DNA from 2 places in the Streptomyces sp. NPDC056452 genome. Region 1 is predicted to be linked to the other one. Evidence: riboswitches for the same ligand, from Rfam matches in the RefSeq annotation. Region 1 holds a riboswitch; the other holds the start of a gene.

Region 1 (7,234 bases):
TGAAGCCGTACCCCTTCTCCGCGTTGAACCACTTGACGGTGCCCTGAGCCATGCCTAACTCCCCTATTACTGGCCCTTGCACAGGACCGCACTTCGCGGGCCCGGGTCAGAACTCACCCTCCGACAGGAGAGGGTGGCGTGCGCCGGAACGCGTCGACCGCGGCCGAATGTATCTGCCCAACTGCCCTCTGCAACAGGGCAATCGGACGAGAATTCTGGGCACAGCTGAACGCCCGGATAGGTGGAACTCGTGAGATTCCAGGGCAAGTCGGGCCTGACAAAGGCCACTTATGTCGCAAGGAGTTCACGTACTTTGGCTGCTTCTTATCGCGACCGGGCGCATTCTCATATGCGGGCGGCACAGGCAGCGGAGGGGACTTCCCCAACTGTACCGCGCTCAACCATGCAGAATTGCCCCCTCCGCTTCTCTTGCGGAGGGGGCAACAGTGCTCACGCTGTGAAGTCGTACAGGAGGCTCGGCCTCCGGCACGGGTGCTCGATGATCAGCCTCCGGCGACGGCCGGGATGATCGAGATGCCGGCGCCGTCGGGGGTCGCCGTCTGCAGGCCGCCCTCGAAGCGCACGTCGTCGTCGTTGACGTACACGTTCACGAAGCGGCGCAGCTTGCCCTGGTCGTCCAGGACGCGGGCGGCGATGCCCGGGTGGCTCTTCTCCAGGGACTCGATGACCTCGGAGAGGATCGTGCCCTCGGCCGGGACCTCGGCCTGACCGCCCGTGTAGGTGCGGAGGATGGTGGGGATGCGGACCTTGACGCTCATGGGGTGCCTTCCTTCGGTCTCGGGTGGTCAGCTGGCGGCGAGGCCCGCGTCGCGGAACGCGTCCAGGCTGGGCCGGATCGTGGCGGACAGGCCGGTCGTCGGGGCGACGGCGTCCAGTGTCTTCAGGCCGTCACCGGTGTTCAGGATGACGGTGGTCAGCGCCGGGTCGAGCAGACCGGCGTCGATCAGCTTCTTCGTCACACCGACCGTCACCCCGCCCGCGGTCTCCGCGAAGATGCCCTCGGTGCGGGCCAGCAGCTTGATCGCGTCGACGACCTGCTCGTCGTTGACGTCCTCGACGGCACCGCCGGTGCGCCGGGCGATGTCCAGGACGTACGGGCCGTCGGCCGGGTTGCCGATCGCGAGGGACTTGGCGATCGTGTTCGGCTTCTGCGGCCGCACGACGTCGTGCCCGGCCTTGAAGGCGGTGGAGACCGGGGAGCAGCCCTCGGCCTGGGCACCGAAGATCTTGTACGGCTTGTCCTCGACGAGACCGAGCTTGATCAGCTCCTGCAGGCCCTTGTCGATCTTCGTGAGCTGCGACCCGGACGCGATCGGGATGACGATCTGGTCGGGCAGCTGCCAGCCGAGCTGCTCGCAGATCTCGTACGCCAGGGTCTTGGAGCCCTCGCCGTAGTACGGGCGGAGGTTGACGTTGACGAAGCCCCAGCCCTCGCCGAGCGGGTCGCCGATGAGCTCCGAGCAGAAGCGGTTGACGTCGTCGTAGTTGCCCTCGATGCCGACCAGTTCGCCGCCGTACACCGCGGCCATGACGACCTTGCCCTGCTCCAGGTCGTGCGGGATGAACACGCACGAGCGGAAGCCGGCGCGGGCTGCCGCGGCACCCACCGCACCGGCGAGGTTGCCGGTGGAGGAGCAGGAGAGGGTGGTGAATCCGAAGGCGCGGGCGGCCTCGACGGCGATCGCGACGACACGGTCCTTGAAGGAGTGCGTCGGGTTGCCGGAGTCGTCCTTGACGTACAGGCCGCCGGTGACACCCAGCTCACGGGCGAGGTTGTCGGCCTTGACCAGCTTCGTGAAGCCGGGGTTGATGTTGGGCTTGCTCGCGACATCGGCCGGAACGGGCAGCAGCGGCGCGTAGCGCCAGATGTTGTCGGGGCCTTCGGCGATGCGCTTCTTGAGCTCTTCGGGGGAGCCGCTCGGCAGGTCGTACGCCACTTCGAGCGGCCCGAAACAGGACGCACAGGCGAAAATGGGACCGAGCTCGAAACGCTCGCCGCATTCGCGGCAGGAAAGTGCTGCGGCGGAACCCAGGTCCACGGCAGAAGAATCGGTGTTTGCTGCAACTGTCTGAACAGACATGATGGCGGAGCCCTTTCTCCTCATCTTCCTTGGGGCGTATTTCGCCACAAGACGGAATTGGCACCTTCCCTACCGTGACCTATCGGTCGGCAGGGGGGTTGCCGGGACTTCAACGGGCCGTTCCCTCAGTCCCTCTGGATGAGCGCTATGGCACCGGACCATCGATCCGGGCATTTATTCGCGGACCGACCCCGACATGCGAGGGTCATCCGCGTTGTTCAAGACTGTAACCGAAGCCCTGGACGATTGAGATAGTCGTCCGAACCGCGAGATGGATCACATACAGGGAGTATCGACCGTGCTGGAAGAGGTGGAACGCTGGCTGACCAGGCGTTCCTGGTCGGCCGACGACCGCCCGCTCGACCGCCTCACGGCCGCGCGTGCGAGGGATCCGCACCGCGCCCGGGTGAGCGTCGTACTGCCCGCCCTGAACGAGGAGGAGACGGTCGGCGCGATCGTCGAGGAGATCAGGCGCGAGCTGATGGAGAAGGTCCGGCTCGTCGACGAACTGGTGGTGATCGACTCCGGTTCCACCGACGCCACCGCCGCGGTGGCCCGCCGGGCGGGTGCCAGGGTGGTGCACCGGGACGCGATACTCCCCCGGATACCGGCCGTGCCCGGCAAGGGCGAGGTGCTGTGGCGGTCGCTGCTGGTGACCAGCGGCGAGATCGTCTGCTTCATCGACGCCGACCTCAAGGACTTCTCCGCGGACTTCGTCTCCGGGATCGTCGGCCCCCTGCTGACCGACCCCGAGGTCCAGTTCGTCAAGGCCATGTACGACCGCCCCCTGGGAGAAGCAGCAGGCCAGGGCGGCCGGGTCACCGAACTGGTGGCACGCCCGCTGCTCAATCTCCACTGGCCGCAGCTGGCCGGCTTCGTCCAGCCGCTGGGCGGCGAGTACGCCGTACGCCGCTCCCTGCTCGAACAGCTCCCCTTCCCCGTCGGTTACGGAGTGGAGCTGGGCCTGCTCGTCGACGCGCTGCACACGGTGGGCCTGGACGCGCTGGCGCAGGTGGACGTCGGCGTACGCAAGCACCGCCACCAGGACGGCCAGGCGCTCGGCCGGATGGCGGCGGCGATCTACCGCACCGCCCAGCTGCGGCTCTCCCGGGGGCATCTGGTGCGGCCCGTGCTCACCCAGTTCGACCGGGGCGAGAACGGCTTCGTACCGCGCACCCATACGGTGGACACCGAGGAGCGGCCGCCGATGCGCGAGATCGCCGAGTACGCGTCCCGCCACGCGGCGTGACGTTTCGCGGTGGGCTTTCGCGTTTGGCGGCTTCCCGAACGGGCTAGGTTCGGGTACATGGTCTCCGAGCACACTGCCAAGGTCCTCGTCGCGTCCAACCGCGGCCCCGTGTCCTACGCGCTGCGCGAGGACGGCACGCTCGACGCGAAGCGGGGCGGGGGCGGCGTCGTCTCCGGCCTGAGCGCCGTCGAGGACAAGCTGTGGGTGTGCGCGGCCCTCGGTGACGGCGACCGCGAGGCGGTCCGGCGGGGCGTGGCGGAGCCCGGCGTCCGCATGCTCGACATCGACGCCGGAGTCCACGACGACGCGTACAACGGCATCGCGAACTCGGTGCTCTGGTTCGTCCACCACATGCTCTACCAGACGCCGCTGGAGCCGGTCTTCGACGCGGAGTTCCGGCGGCAGTGGGCGTCCTTCGAGGCGTACAACCGTGCCTTCGCCGAGGCCCTTGCCGAGGAGGCGGGCGTGGGCGCGGCGGTCCTGGTCCAGGACTACCACCTGTCGCTGGTGCCCGGCATGCTCCGCGAACTCCGCCCCGACCTGCGGATCGGCCACTTCTCGCACACCCCGTGGGCCCCCGTCGACTACTTCCGGCTGCTGCCCGACGACATCGGCGAGCAGCTGCTGCGCGGCATCCTGGGCGCCGACCGGGCCGCGTTCCTGACCCGCCGCTGGGCGGACGCGTTCATCAGCTGCTGCACGGAGGTCCTTGGCGGCACCGGCCGCACCCGGATCGGGGTGCACGGGCTGGGTGCCGACGCGGACTTCCTGCGCCGCCGCTCCCACGAGGCGGACGTGGACGAGCGGATGGAGACGCTGCGGGAGCAGGTGGGTCCCGGCAGGCGGACGATCGTGCGGGTGGACCGCACCGAGCTCTCCAAGAACATCGTCCGCGGGCTGCACGCCTACCGCGCGTTGCTCCAGGAGCGCCCCGAATGGCGTGAGCGGGTGGTGCACGTGGCGTTCGCCTACCCCTCCCGGCAGGACCTCGCGGTCTACCGCGACTACACCGCCGAGGTGCAGCGGGTCGCCGACGGGATCAACGCGGAGTACGCCACGGAGGGCTGGACCCCGGTCGTCCTCCACGTCGACGACGACTTCGCCCGCTCGCTCGCGGCGTACCGGCTGGCGGACGTGGCGCTCGTCAACCCGATCCGCGACGGCATGAACCTCGTCGCGAAGGAGGTCCCGGTCGTCTCCGACAACGGCTGCGCGCTGGTGCTGTCGCGGGAGGCGGGGGCCTACGAGGAGCTCGGCGAGGACGCCCTCGTGGTCAACCCGTACGACGTGTCGGCCACGGCGGCGGCGTTGCACGAGGCGCTGACGATGGAGGACGACGAGCGGAGCGCGCGCACGAAGCGGCTGGCCGCCGCGGCGACCGCGCTGCCGCCGCAGCAGTGGTTCCTGGACCAGCTGGACGCGCTGCGGGGTTAGGCCTCCGGGCCCCGGGGCTTCCCCAGGGCCCGCGCCAGGGCTTCCAGCAGGCCCACCACGGCTGCCGGACCCGGCAGCAGCAGATCGGCACGCTCGGCGAGTTCGGGGACCTCGGTGCCGCTGCAGACCAGCAGGCCCGGGGTGCCGTCCGGCCCCTCGGCGCGGAGCTTCTCGACGGCCGCATAGGCGGCGAGGTCGCCCAGATCGTCCCCGGCGTACAGGACGGACTCGGCGTCGGCCTCCCGTACGTACTCCGCGAGTGCCACTCCCTTGTCCATGCCCGGCGGGCGCAACTCCAGGACGAGGCGGCCCGGTTCGACGATCAGCCCGTGCCGGGCGGCCAGGTGCCCGAGGGGTTCGCGCAGGGATTCGAACGCCGCCTGCGGGTCGTCGGCGCGCCTCGTGTGCACGGCGACGGCCTGCCCCTTCTCCTCGATCCAGGTGCCGTGCCAGGCACCGACCTCGTGCAGGACGCCGGGGAGTTCGGCGCGGACGGCGGCGACGCCGGGGTGCGGGGCCGGGGCGTGCACGGTGCCGGTGACGGCGTCCCAGCGTTCCGCGCCGTAGTGCCCGAGGACGACGAGGTGGTCGAGGCCCGGCACCCCGGCGAAGCCGCCGTACCGGACCGCGACGCCCGCGGGGCGGCCGGTGATCACGGCGACGGAGGCGACCTGCGGCGCGAGCGCGGCGAGGGCGGGTACGGCGCCGGGATGGGCGCGGGACTGCTCCGGGTCGGGCACGATGTCGGCGAGGGTGCCGTCGAAATCGAGCGCGATCACGGCGCGGTCGGGGCGCGCGAGGAGTGCGGCGAGGCCTTCACGGCCGGCCTGGGTGGACGGGGTCGGCAGGGGGTGGTCCGGGTTGCTGCCCATGCTCCGAGCGTATCGGTGACGGGGCGCTCGTGGTGGGGCCACGATCAACCCGGTCCGGCGGCGAGGACATCCGTCCGGCGGTGCCGTGGGCTCAGCGCCGTCCGCGTCTCGCGTCCCGGACCCTCCGCAGCCGGTTCACCGTCACCGGGTCCTCGGCGAGCGCCCGGCGGTCGTCGATCAGGGCGTTGAGGAGCTGGTAGTAGCGGACCGGCGAGATGCCGAGCTGTTCCCGGATCGCCCGTTCCTTCGCACCGGGTCCGGCCCAGGAGCGCCGCTCCAGGGCCAGCACCGCACGCCCCTCGTCGGGGAGCGGGTCGTCGGCGGCGGCGGTCATATCAACCAACCTACTCCGCGGCCTCCGCCCGACGCGCCTCCTCCGAGATCTGCCCGAGGATGCCCTCCGGGTTGCCGTTCGGCTCAACGGCCGAGCCGATCTTCTCCTTGATCGCCTCGCTGGCCGTCGCCCAGGACGTCTTGCCGAACGGGTACAGCTGGGAGTTCGGCAGCGCCTCCAGGAAGTCGTACAGCGCCTTGTACTTCTCGTCCGCCTCCATCACCGCGGACGCGCTGCCGGTCACGGGCAGCAGGTCGTACTGGTCGGCGAAGGCCAGCACGTTGTCGTCCGTGTACGCGAAGTCGAGGAACTTGCCTATCTCTTCGCGGTGGCCGTTCTCCTTGAAGCCCATCATCCAGTCGGCGACGCCCATCGAGCCCTTGGAGGGTCCGTCGACCCCGGGCAGCGGGACCATGCCGACGTCGATGCCCTTCTTCTCGGCCTCCTGCATCAGCGTCGGGTGCCCGTTGAGCATCCCGACCTGGCCCTTGGTGAAGGCGTCGAAGGCCGTGGCCCGGTCGAGCTTGCCGGGGGCGACGGGGCCGGTGAGGCCCTTGCCGACGAGGTTGTTCTTCAGCCACTGGAAGGTGGCGATGTTCTGCGGGGAGTCGATGCTGTACGAACCGACGTCGTCGGTGTAGCCGCCGCCGCCGCTGAGCATCCACATCATGGTCTCGGCCTGGGACTCCTCGGGGCCGAGCGGCAGGGCGAAGGGGTAGTTCACGTCGCGCTGCTTGAGCGCGGCGGCATCGCTCTGGATGTCGTCCCAGGTCTGCGGGGCGTCGATGCCCGCCTTCGCGAACAGCTCCTTGTTGTAGAAGAGCAGCCGGGTGCTGGCCACGAACGGCAGACCGTACAGCTCTCCGTCGACCTTGCCCGCGTCGCTGAGCGAGGGAAGGAAGTTGGCCGAGGTGCGGATGGCGAGCATCTCGTCGGCGTTGTACAGCTTGCCCGCGCTGGCGTAGTCGGCGTACGCGCCGATCTGCGCGATGTCGGGGGCGTCGCCGGCCTTCACCATGGCGGCGACCTCGCGGTCGACGTCCTTCCAGGAGAGGACGTTGACGTCGACCTTGATGCCGGGGTTGGCCTTCTCGAACTTCCCGGCGACGTCGTCCCAGTACTTCTCGGAGCTGTTCTCCGCGCCCGTGCCGTAGTCGGCCGCGACGAACTTCAGGGTGACCTCCCCCGAACCGCTCTCCGTGCCGCAGCCGGACAACGTTGCCGTCATGCCGAGTGCGGCCAC
Region 2 (7,234 bases), on a different contig from region 1:
GTTGGAGCGCGACACGATGATCGTGCGCCGCGGCGACGACTCATCGACGTGGAACCAGGCCGCACAGGCGTGGAACGCGGCCCGGGCCCACTGGTTCGCGATCCTGTCCGAACTGGGCCAGGACAACATCCTGGATCGCGTCTGCCCGGGCAAGGTGCCCCGGCTGATGGCTGCCGATGTGGCGTACTGGCACCGCATGAGCGGCGGCGGGCTGCACCCTGACACCTACATCTGGGCCGAGCTGCCGTTGCCCTGGGAAGTGCTTCGGGGAGAGAGGGAATGCCCGCGCTCACTGGTCGAGGAAGTCTGCGCGCGGCATCGGATGGACCCGGTCGCCGGTGCCTGGACGGCTCCCAGGCCCACGGTCGAGGCTGTCGCCTTCCGCCGGACGCCCGAACTGGTCCACGGTGTCGCCGTGGGGGACCCGCTCATGGCCAGTGCCCTCCGGTCCGCCGGAGTGTTCTCCGGCAAGGGCAAACGCGCAGCGGCGAAGGAGTGGCTGTGATCGACGGCTACGGCTCCAGCACCTCGGGAAATCCGGTTGCCCGGGACGGCGCCCCCCGGCCATGATCGACGCGGCGACGAGGAAGCTCTGTGGAGGAGCGCCCGGCTCTGATCCCGGGTGGACGTAGGTTCGAATCCTGCCCTCGTCGCCGCCCTCGCTTCGCACCCGACCTGCTCAAACCGAACTTGGAATAGGCCCGTTGAGGCTTTCGGGAGTGCGCTCGTCGATTCCTCGCGAGCGAGCGCAGCAGCAACCAGCCGTCACCACTTCCCATCTGCCCGCCGGGCGCGGCGGCAGGTCCCGGCGCGCGCCGACCGACTCCGTACAGCCTCCCGGTACCCGGGAGCGCGATCCGTCCGTTTTCGATCATTCGTGAATCGATCCAGGTATGACGTGATCGTTAAAGGTCGGAAATCGGCGCGATTGGCGCCCGATGCTTCACCCAACCTCCTTATAGTGGTCCCGCGTTGATCGTATGGCCGCAACGCGCGAAGCCGTCTCCCAGGAGTCCGTACGATGACGACCCCTCGTCCGTCCGCCGCGCCCGCATCCGGCGGCGGCTGCCCCGCGCACGCAGCCACCGCTCCCGTACCGCTCAGCGGCCCGGAGTTCCACACCGCTCCGCAGGCCCTCTACCGGACCATGCGGCACGAGTACGGGCCCGTCGTGCCGGTCGAGCTCCCCGGCGGTTTCCCGGCCTGGCTGGTCGTCGGGTACCGCGAGCTCCACCAGGTCACCAGTGACGGCGAGCTGTTCCCGAGAGATGTCGGGCTGTGGAACCAGTGGGAGCACATACCCGAGGACTGGCCGCTGCTCCCCATGGTCGGCCGCCCCATGCCGTCCATCTACTTCACCGCGGGCGCCGAACACCGGCGGCATGCCGAGATGGTGGTGCCCGCGCTCGAGAGCGCCGATCCGTTCGAGATCCGGGGGCACTGCGAGCAGCTCGCCGACCGCCTCATCGACGACATCTGCAGCCGGGGCACGGCCGATCTCGTCGCCGAGTTCGCCGAACCGCTGCCCGTTCTCGTCCTCGCCCGGCTCGTCGGCTTCCCCGACGCCGAAGGAGCGGACATCGCCCGTGTCCTGAAGGACCTGGCCGACGGGGGGCCCGGCGCGCAGAAGGCGTACGGGCAGTTCGCCGAGCACATGCAGCGGCTCGTGGCGGTCAAGCGGGACGCTCCCGGGGACGACGTCACCTCCCGGATGCTCGCGAACCCGGAGCCGTTCACCGATCAGGAGTACGCGCTCGACCTCATGGCCATCACCGCCGCCGGCCATCTGACCACCGCCGACTGGATCGGCAACTCCCTGCGGCTGATGCTCACCGAGGACCAGTTCGCCGACTCGCTCTCCGGAGGCCGGCGCAGCATCGGCGACGCCATGAACGAGGTCCTCTGGGAGGAGAGCCCGACGCAGATCCTCGCCGGCCGCTGGGCGGTCCGCGACACCCAGCTCGGCGGACGGACGATCCGCGCCGGGGACATGCTGCTGCTCGGCCTGGGGGCGGCCAACACCGACCCCCTCGTACGCCAGGACCTGGGGTCCGACGGCGCGGCGAGGCACAGCAGCAACAGCGCGCACCTGGCCTTCAGCCACGGTGAGTACCGCTGCCCCTTCCCCGCGCAGGAGATCGCCGAGACCATCGCCCGTACCGGGATCGAGGTCATCCTCGACCGGCTGCCCGATCTCGAACTCGCCGTCCCCGAAAAGGACCTCGTCCGGCGGCCGTCCGCCTTCCTGCGCGGGATGAACGCGCTCCCCGTCCGGTTCGCTCCCGTACGTACGACAGGAGATCTGCTGTGAACTGCCCTCACGCGACCGTGGTCATCGACCCCATGGTCCAGAACCTCGACGGTGAGACCGAGCAGCTGCGCCAGGCGGGCCCGCTCGCGCGCATCGAGCTGCTGGGGGTCCCCGCGTGGACCGTCACACGCCACGCAGAAGCACGTCAACTGCTCGTCGACCCGCGGCTGGTGAAGGACCTGGACGCCTGGGGGCTGTGGAGGAGCGGGGAGGTCACCCATGCGTGGCCGCTGATCGGAATGATCGATGCCGGACGCTCCATGTTCACGGTCGACGGCGGCGAGCACCGGCGGCTGCGGACCAAGACCTCCCAGGCGCTCACCCCGCGCCGGCTCGAGGCAGTCCGCCCCGCCATCGAGAAGTTCACCGAGGAGCTCCTCGACGCCCTCGCCGAGCAGGGCAAGGACGGTGTCGTCGACCTCAAGGCCGTCTTCGCCCAGCCGCTGCCGATGCGGGTCGTCGGACTGCTGATGGGGGTGGACGAGGACCAGTTCCCGATGCTGACGAAGCAGTACAAGGCTTTCTTCTCCATGCTCACCCCGCAGGAGGAGCGGCTGGCACTGCTGCGGGAACTGGACGTCTTCTACACCGACCTCGTGCGCGAGAAGACGGCCCGGGCCACGGACGACCTCACCAGCGCCCTGATTCTGGCCGACGAGGGCGGCGAGCCCCTCACCGAGGAGGAGGTCGTCGGCAACCTCAAGGCCATGGTGGCCGCCGGGCACGAGACGACGATCGGGCTCATCCTCAACGCCGTACGCGCGCTGCTCGCCCACCCCGACCAGTTGCAGAAGGTGCTGGACGGGGAGATCCCGTGGGAGACGGTGGTGGAGGAGACGCTGCGCTGGGACACGCCCACCACGCACCTGCTGATGCGTTTCGCCACGGAGGACATCCAGGTCGGCGACCAGGTGATCGCCGCGGGAGAGGGTGTCGTCATCTCCTACCGGGTCATCGGACGCGATGCCGAACAGCACGGCGAGGACGCCGACTCCTTCGACATCACCCGCCCGACACCGATCCGGCACATGACCTTCGGTCACGGCCCCCACATCTGTCCCGGTGCCGCACTGTCACGGGTGGAGGCCGGCATCGCGCTCCCCGCCCTCTTCGCGCGCTTCCCCGCGCTCAAGCTCGCGATACCGGACGACGAGATCCGCAAGCTTCCGGTGATGACGCAGAACGACATGGAGGCCTTCCCCGTCCTGCTGCACGGCTGAGGCGCCGTGGACGAGGAGAACCTGCGCACGGCAAGAGATGTGGACGCGTAAGGGCGGGGCGGCGTCGTGCCCGTACGCGGGGCGGTGTCGTGCCCGTACGCGGGGCGGCGGCGCGCCCCTGCGCGGGGGTGGTGTGCGGGCCCCCGACCTCCTCCCGGCTCCTGTTACGCTTTTGACGGGTCATGAGTTCCAGTGGAAAGCCCCGGCTCGCTGGACGGCACCCCGCTCCGCTGCGGGTGCTCCGGGTGACGACCCGCCCCGCGCGGCACCGTGCGGGGAACAGCGGACCACCGGGGACGGGCCCCCGGGGTCCAGGACCCCGGAAGGCGACCACAGCCATGCTCCCTCACCTCATTCACCACGACGCCTGCTCGCGGTACGCGCCCGGCCACCACGTGCACTGGATCCATGCCAAGAAGTGCGTGCAGGAACCCGGCCAGGCCGTGGAACTCCTGCTGACCGCGGGCGATGTCCGCGACGACGGCTGGCTGGTGCTGCGCGCGGCCTTCGAACACCCCGGCGGCCTCCCCGAGGTATGGATGCACGCCCCCGCCGATCTGCGGGAGTTGCTCACGGACCACCGCGGCCGCGTGTACTGGCTGCCCCGCTGGCACGCGCTGCGGTTCGTCGGCCTCGGTGGTGAGGCGACCGGCCTCGTGAACGTCGGAACCGAGGGCGGTCCGCTGTGCGGGACCACCGCGCCCGATCCGCAGCACACGGGCCGCGGGAACTTCACCTACGGGCTGTAGCCAACAGGCCCCGGAATCAGTCGCGTTCGGCCGGTACCGCCCGATCCGGGCGGGCCGGTCCGTTCGCGATACCGGACGGAGTCCGGGTTTTCGTCGAATACGTGCTCAATCCGTTGACGCAAGACGTGTTCGATTCTACGGTCCCGTCCTGGTCGACCGTCCGAAGTTACGGGCGTCGTTCGATCAGCCGAACAGATGAATGTCATGCGCATGGCAACCTCCTGTCCCCTCGGTGACGACTGCCGGGTACCCCGACACGACCGAAGAAGGTCTCCTGATGAGCCGCATCCCGAGAAGAATCCGGCGAAGGACCCTCGCCGCCCTGCCCGCCGCACTCCTGCTGGCGCTCGTGCCGACCAGCGCGTCCGCGTACCCCAACCCCGGTGTCGTCAACGGCGACATCGTCGTCCACGACCCCTCCATGATCCGGAGCACGTCCGGCCAGTACCTGCTCTACTCCACCGGCGAGGGCCTCCAGCTCCGCACCTCCACCGACCGCACCGCCTTCGGCCGGTCGGGCAACGCCTTCACGACGAAGCCGAGCTGGTGGAAGAACTACTCGTCCGCATCGGACCCCTGGGCCCCGGACATCTCCTACCGCGGCGGCAAGTACCTGATGTACTACGCCGTTTCGTCCTTCGGCTCGAACACCTCGGCGATCGGCCTCGCGGCCTCCACCACCGGCCAGGCGGGCAGCTGGAGCGACTACGGGATCGTCCACACCTCGAACTCGTCGAGTGACTACAACGCCATCGACCCCAACCTCTTCGTGGACGACGACGGCAAGTGGTGGCTGTCCTTCGGCTCCTGGTGGACCGGGATCAAGATGATCCGCGTCGACCCGTCGACCGGCAAGCAGTACGCCGGAGACACCGCACGCCGCTCGCTCGCCTCCCGCCCCACCGGAACCAAGGCCGTCGAGGCGCCCTCCATCGTGAAGCGCAACGGCTACTACTACCTCTTCGCCTCGTACGACACCTGCTGCGCCGGCACCAGCTCCACGTACAAGATCAAGGTGGGCAGGGCGACGAGTGTCACCGGGCCCTACTACGACCGCAACGGCGTCAACATGCTCAGCAACGGCGGCACCCCCGTCATGGAGTCCCACGGCCGGTACATCGGCCCCGGCGGGCAGTCCATCCTCGCCGACTCCGACGGTGACCTGCTCGTCTACCACTACTACGACGGCCAGGACAACGGCACGCCGAAGCTCGGCGTCAACCTACTGAACTGGAGCAGCGGATGGCCCGTCGCCTACTGACCCTGCTGAGCGCCCTCCTGCTTGCCCTCGCGCTCGGGCAGCCGGCCGCCACACAGGCCGCGCCGTCCGAGACGTCCTCCGTGCAGGCCGCCGAGGGGCGTCCGTACACCAACCCCGTCAAGGCGCAGAAGGGAGCCGACCCCTGGATCTCCTACCACGACGGCAACTACTACCTGGTGTCGACGAGTTGGACCGACGTCATCACCATGCGCAAGTCGCCGACCCTCGCCGGGCTCGCGACCGCGCCGAGCGTGCAGGTCTGGAAGGGCGACGCCTCCTCGCGCTGCTGCAACATCTGGGCACCCGAGCTGCACTACTCGGGCGGCCGCTGGTACCTCTACTTCGTCGCCGGGCAGAACATCGCCGACTACAACCCCACGCAGCGGGTGCACGTGCTGGAGAGCGCCGGTACGGACCCGATGGGCCCCTACACGTACAGGAACCAGCTCGGCAGCACCTGGATGCTGGACCCGAGCGTGCTCACCCTCAACGGCTCGATGTACCTGCTGGGCAGTGCGAGCGGCGGCGGGACACAGAACCTGGTGATCGCGCCGATGTCGAACCCGTACACGCTCAGCGGGTCGTTCTCGACGATCTCCACGCCGACGTACGACTGGGAGAAGTCGGGCGGCACGGTGAACGAGGGCGCCGAGGTGCTCCAGCGGGGCGGGAAGACGTTCATCGTCTACTCCGCCAGCGGCTGCTGGACCCCCGACTACAAGCTCGGGCAGCTCACCCTGACCGGATCCAACCCGCTCTCCGCCTCCTCCTGGACCAAGAAGTCCACCCCGGTCTTCCAGCGCAACAACGCCGCCGGGGTGTACGGGCCGGGGCACAACGGCTTCTTCACCTCGCCCGACGGCACGGAGAGCTGGATCGTCTACCACGCCAACGACTCGGCGTCCGAGGGCTGCGACAACGGGAGGACCGCGCGGGCACAGAAGTTCACCTGGAACAGTGACGGGACACCGAACCTCGGCACGCCCGTCGCCCTCGGCACCACCCTGGCCGGGCCCTCGGGCGAGAGCGCGGCCACGCCGACCGCGTACACGGTGGTCAACAGGGCCACCGGAAAGTGCCTCGACGTGAACGGTTCCTCGACCGCCGACGGAGCGAACGTCCAGCAGTGGACGTGCAACGGCGGCACGCAGCAGAAATGGCGCATCGAGGACCAGGGCGACGACACGAGCCGCCTGGTCGACGTCGCTTCGGGCAAGGTGCTCGACACGGCGGACTGCTCCACCGCCGACGGCGCCGACCTGCGCCAGTGGTCGTGGCTGAACAACACCTGCCAGCGCTTCGGCCTCGTCACCACGGCGGCCGGCGGCTGGGTGCGCATCGTCAACCGGGCGAGCGGGAAGGTCGCCGACGTGGCCGACTGCTCGGCCGCCGACGGTGCGGACGTACGGCAGTGGTCCTGGCTGAACAACAACTGCCAGCAGTGGAAGCTCACTCCGGCAACCTGAGGACCTGGGGTCCGGGCCGCGCCCGGACCCCAGGGTTCCTGCGCCGCGAGAGGCCCTGGGCTGCATGCGTATGGTCCCTCTCCTGGCGCTCGCCCCGCACCGTTCCACCACGGCCGGGCTCCTGGCAGAAGCGGCGCGCGAACGTGGCATGGAGGTCGTGATCCTGTCCCGCGACGGGATTCCGGACCGGCTGCGGGGGAGCGGGAGCACGCACTACTACGGCGGCC

The links. A riboswitch is a leader RNA that binds a small molecule or an ion and turns the genes downstream of it on or off. The one in region 1 is predicted to bind S-adenosylmethionine.
Region 2: another riboswitch for S-adenosylmethionine. It lies ahead of ACFQ6X_RS08170 (hypothetical protein); the one in region 1 lies ahead of thrC (threonine synthase).

What each region holds. Positions count from the first base shown of each region.
Region 1 covers NZ_JBHTRI010000038.1:2,159-9,392, forward strand. The annotation lists gene ACFQ6X_RS29765 (cold-shock protein) at 1-52, opposite strand, end outside; gene ACFQ6X_RS29770 (MoaD/ThiS family protein) at 504-779, opposite strand; gene thrC (threonine synthase) at 807-2,102, opposite strand; SAM riboswitch class I at 2,120-2,247, opposite strand; gene ACFQ6X_RS29780 (glucosyl-3-phosphoglycerate synthase) at 2,401-3,351, shown strand; gene ACFQ6X_RS29785 (trehalose-6-phosphate synthase) at 3,409-4,785, shown strand; gene otsB (trehalose-phosphatase) at 4,782-5,657, opposite strand; gene ACFQ6X_RS29795 (DUF3263 domain-containing protein) at 5,749-5,991, opposite strand; gene ACFQ6X_RS29800 (ABC transporter substrate-binding protein) at 6,002-7,234, opposite strand, start outside.
Region 2 covers NZ_JBHTRI010000006.1:85,072-92,305, forward strand. The annotation lists gene ACFQ6X_RS08150 (hypothetical protein) at 1-505, shown strand, start outside; tRNA gene ACFQ6X_RS08155 (tRNA-Gln) at 581-653, shown strand; gene ACFQ6X_RS08160 (cytochrome P450) at 1,022-2,311, shown strand; gene ACFQ6X_RS08165 (cytochrome P450) at 2,308-3,531, shown strand; SAM riboswitch class IV at 3,710-3,820, shown strand; gene ACFQ6X_RS08170 (hypothetical protein) at 3,870-4,280, shown strand; gene ACFQ6X_RS08175 (arabinan endo-1,5-alpha-L-arabinosidase) at 4,558-5,541, shown strand; gene ACFQ6X_RS08180 (family 43 glycosylhydrolase) at 5,523-7,007, shown strand; gene ACFQ6X_RS08185 (ATP-grasp domain-containing protein) at 7,072-7,234, shown strand, end outside.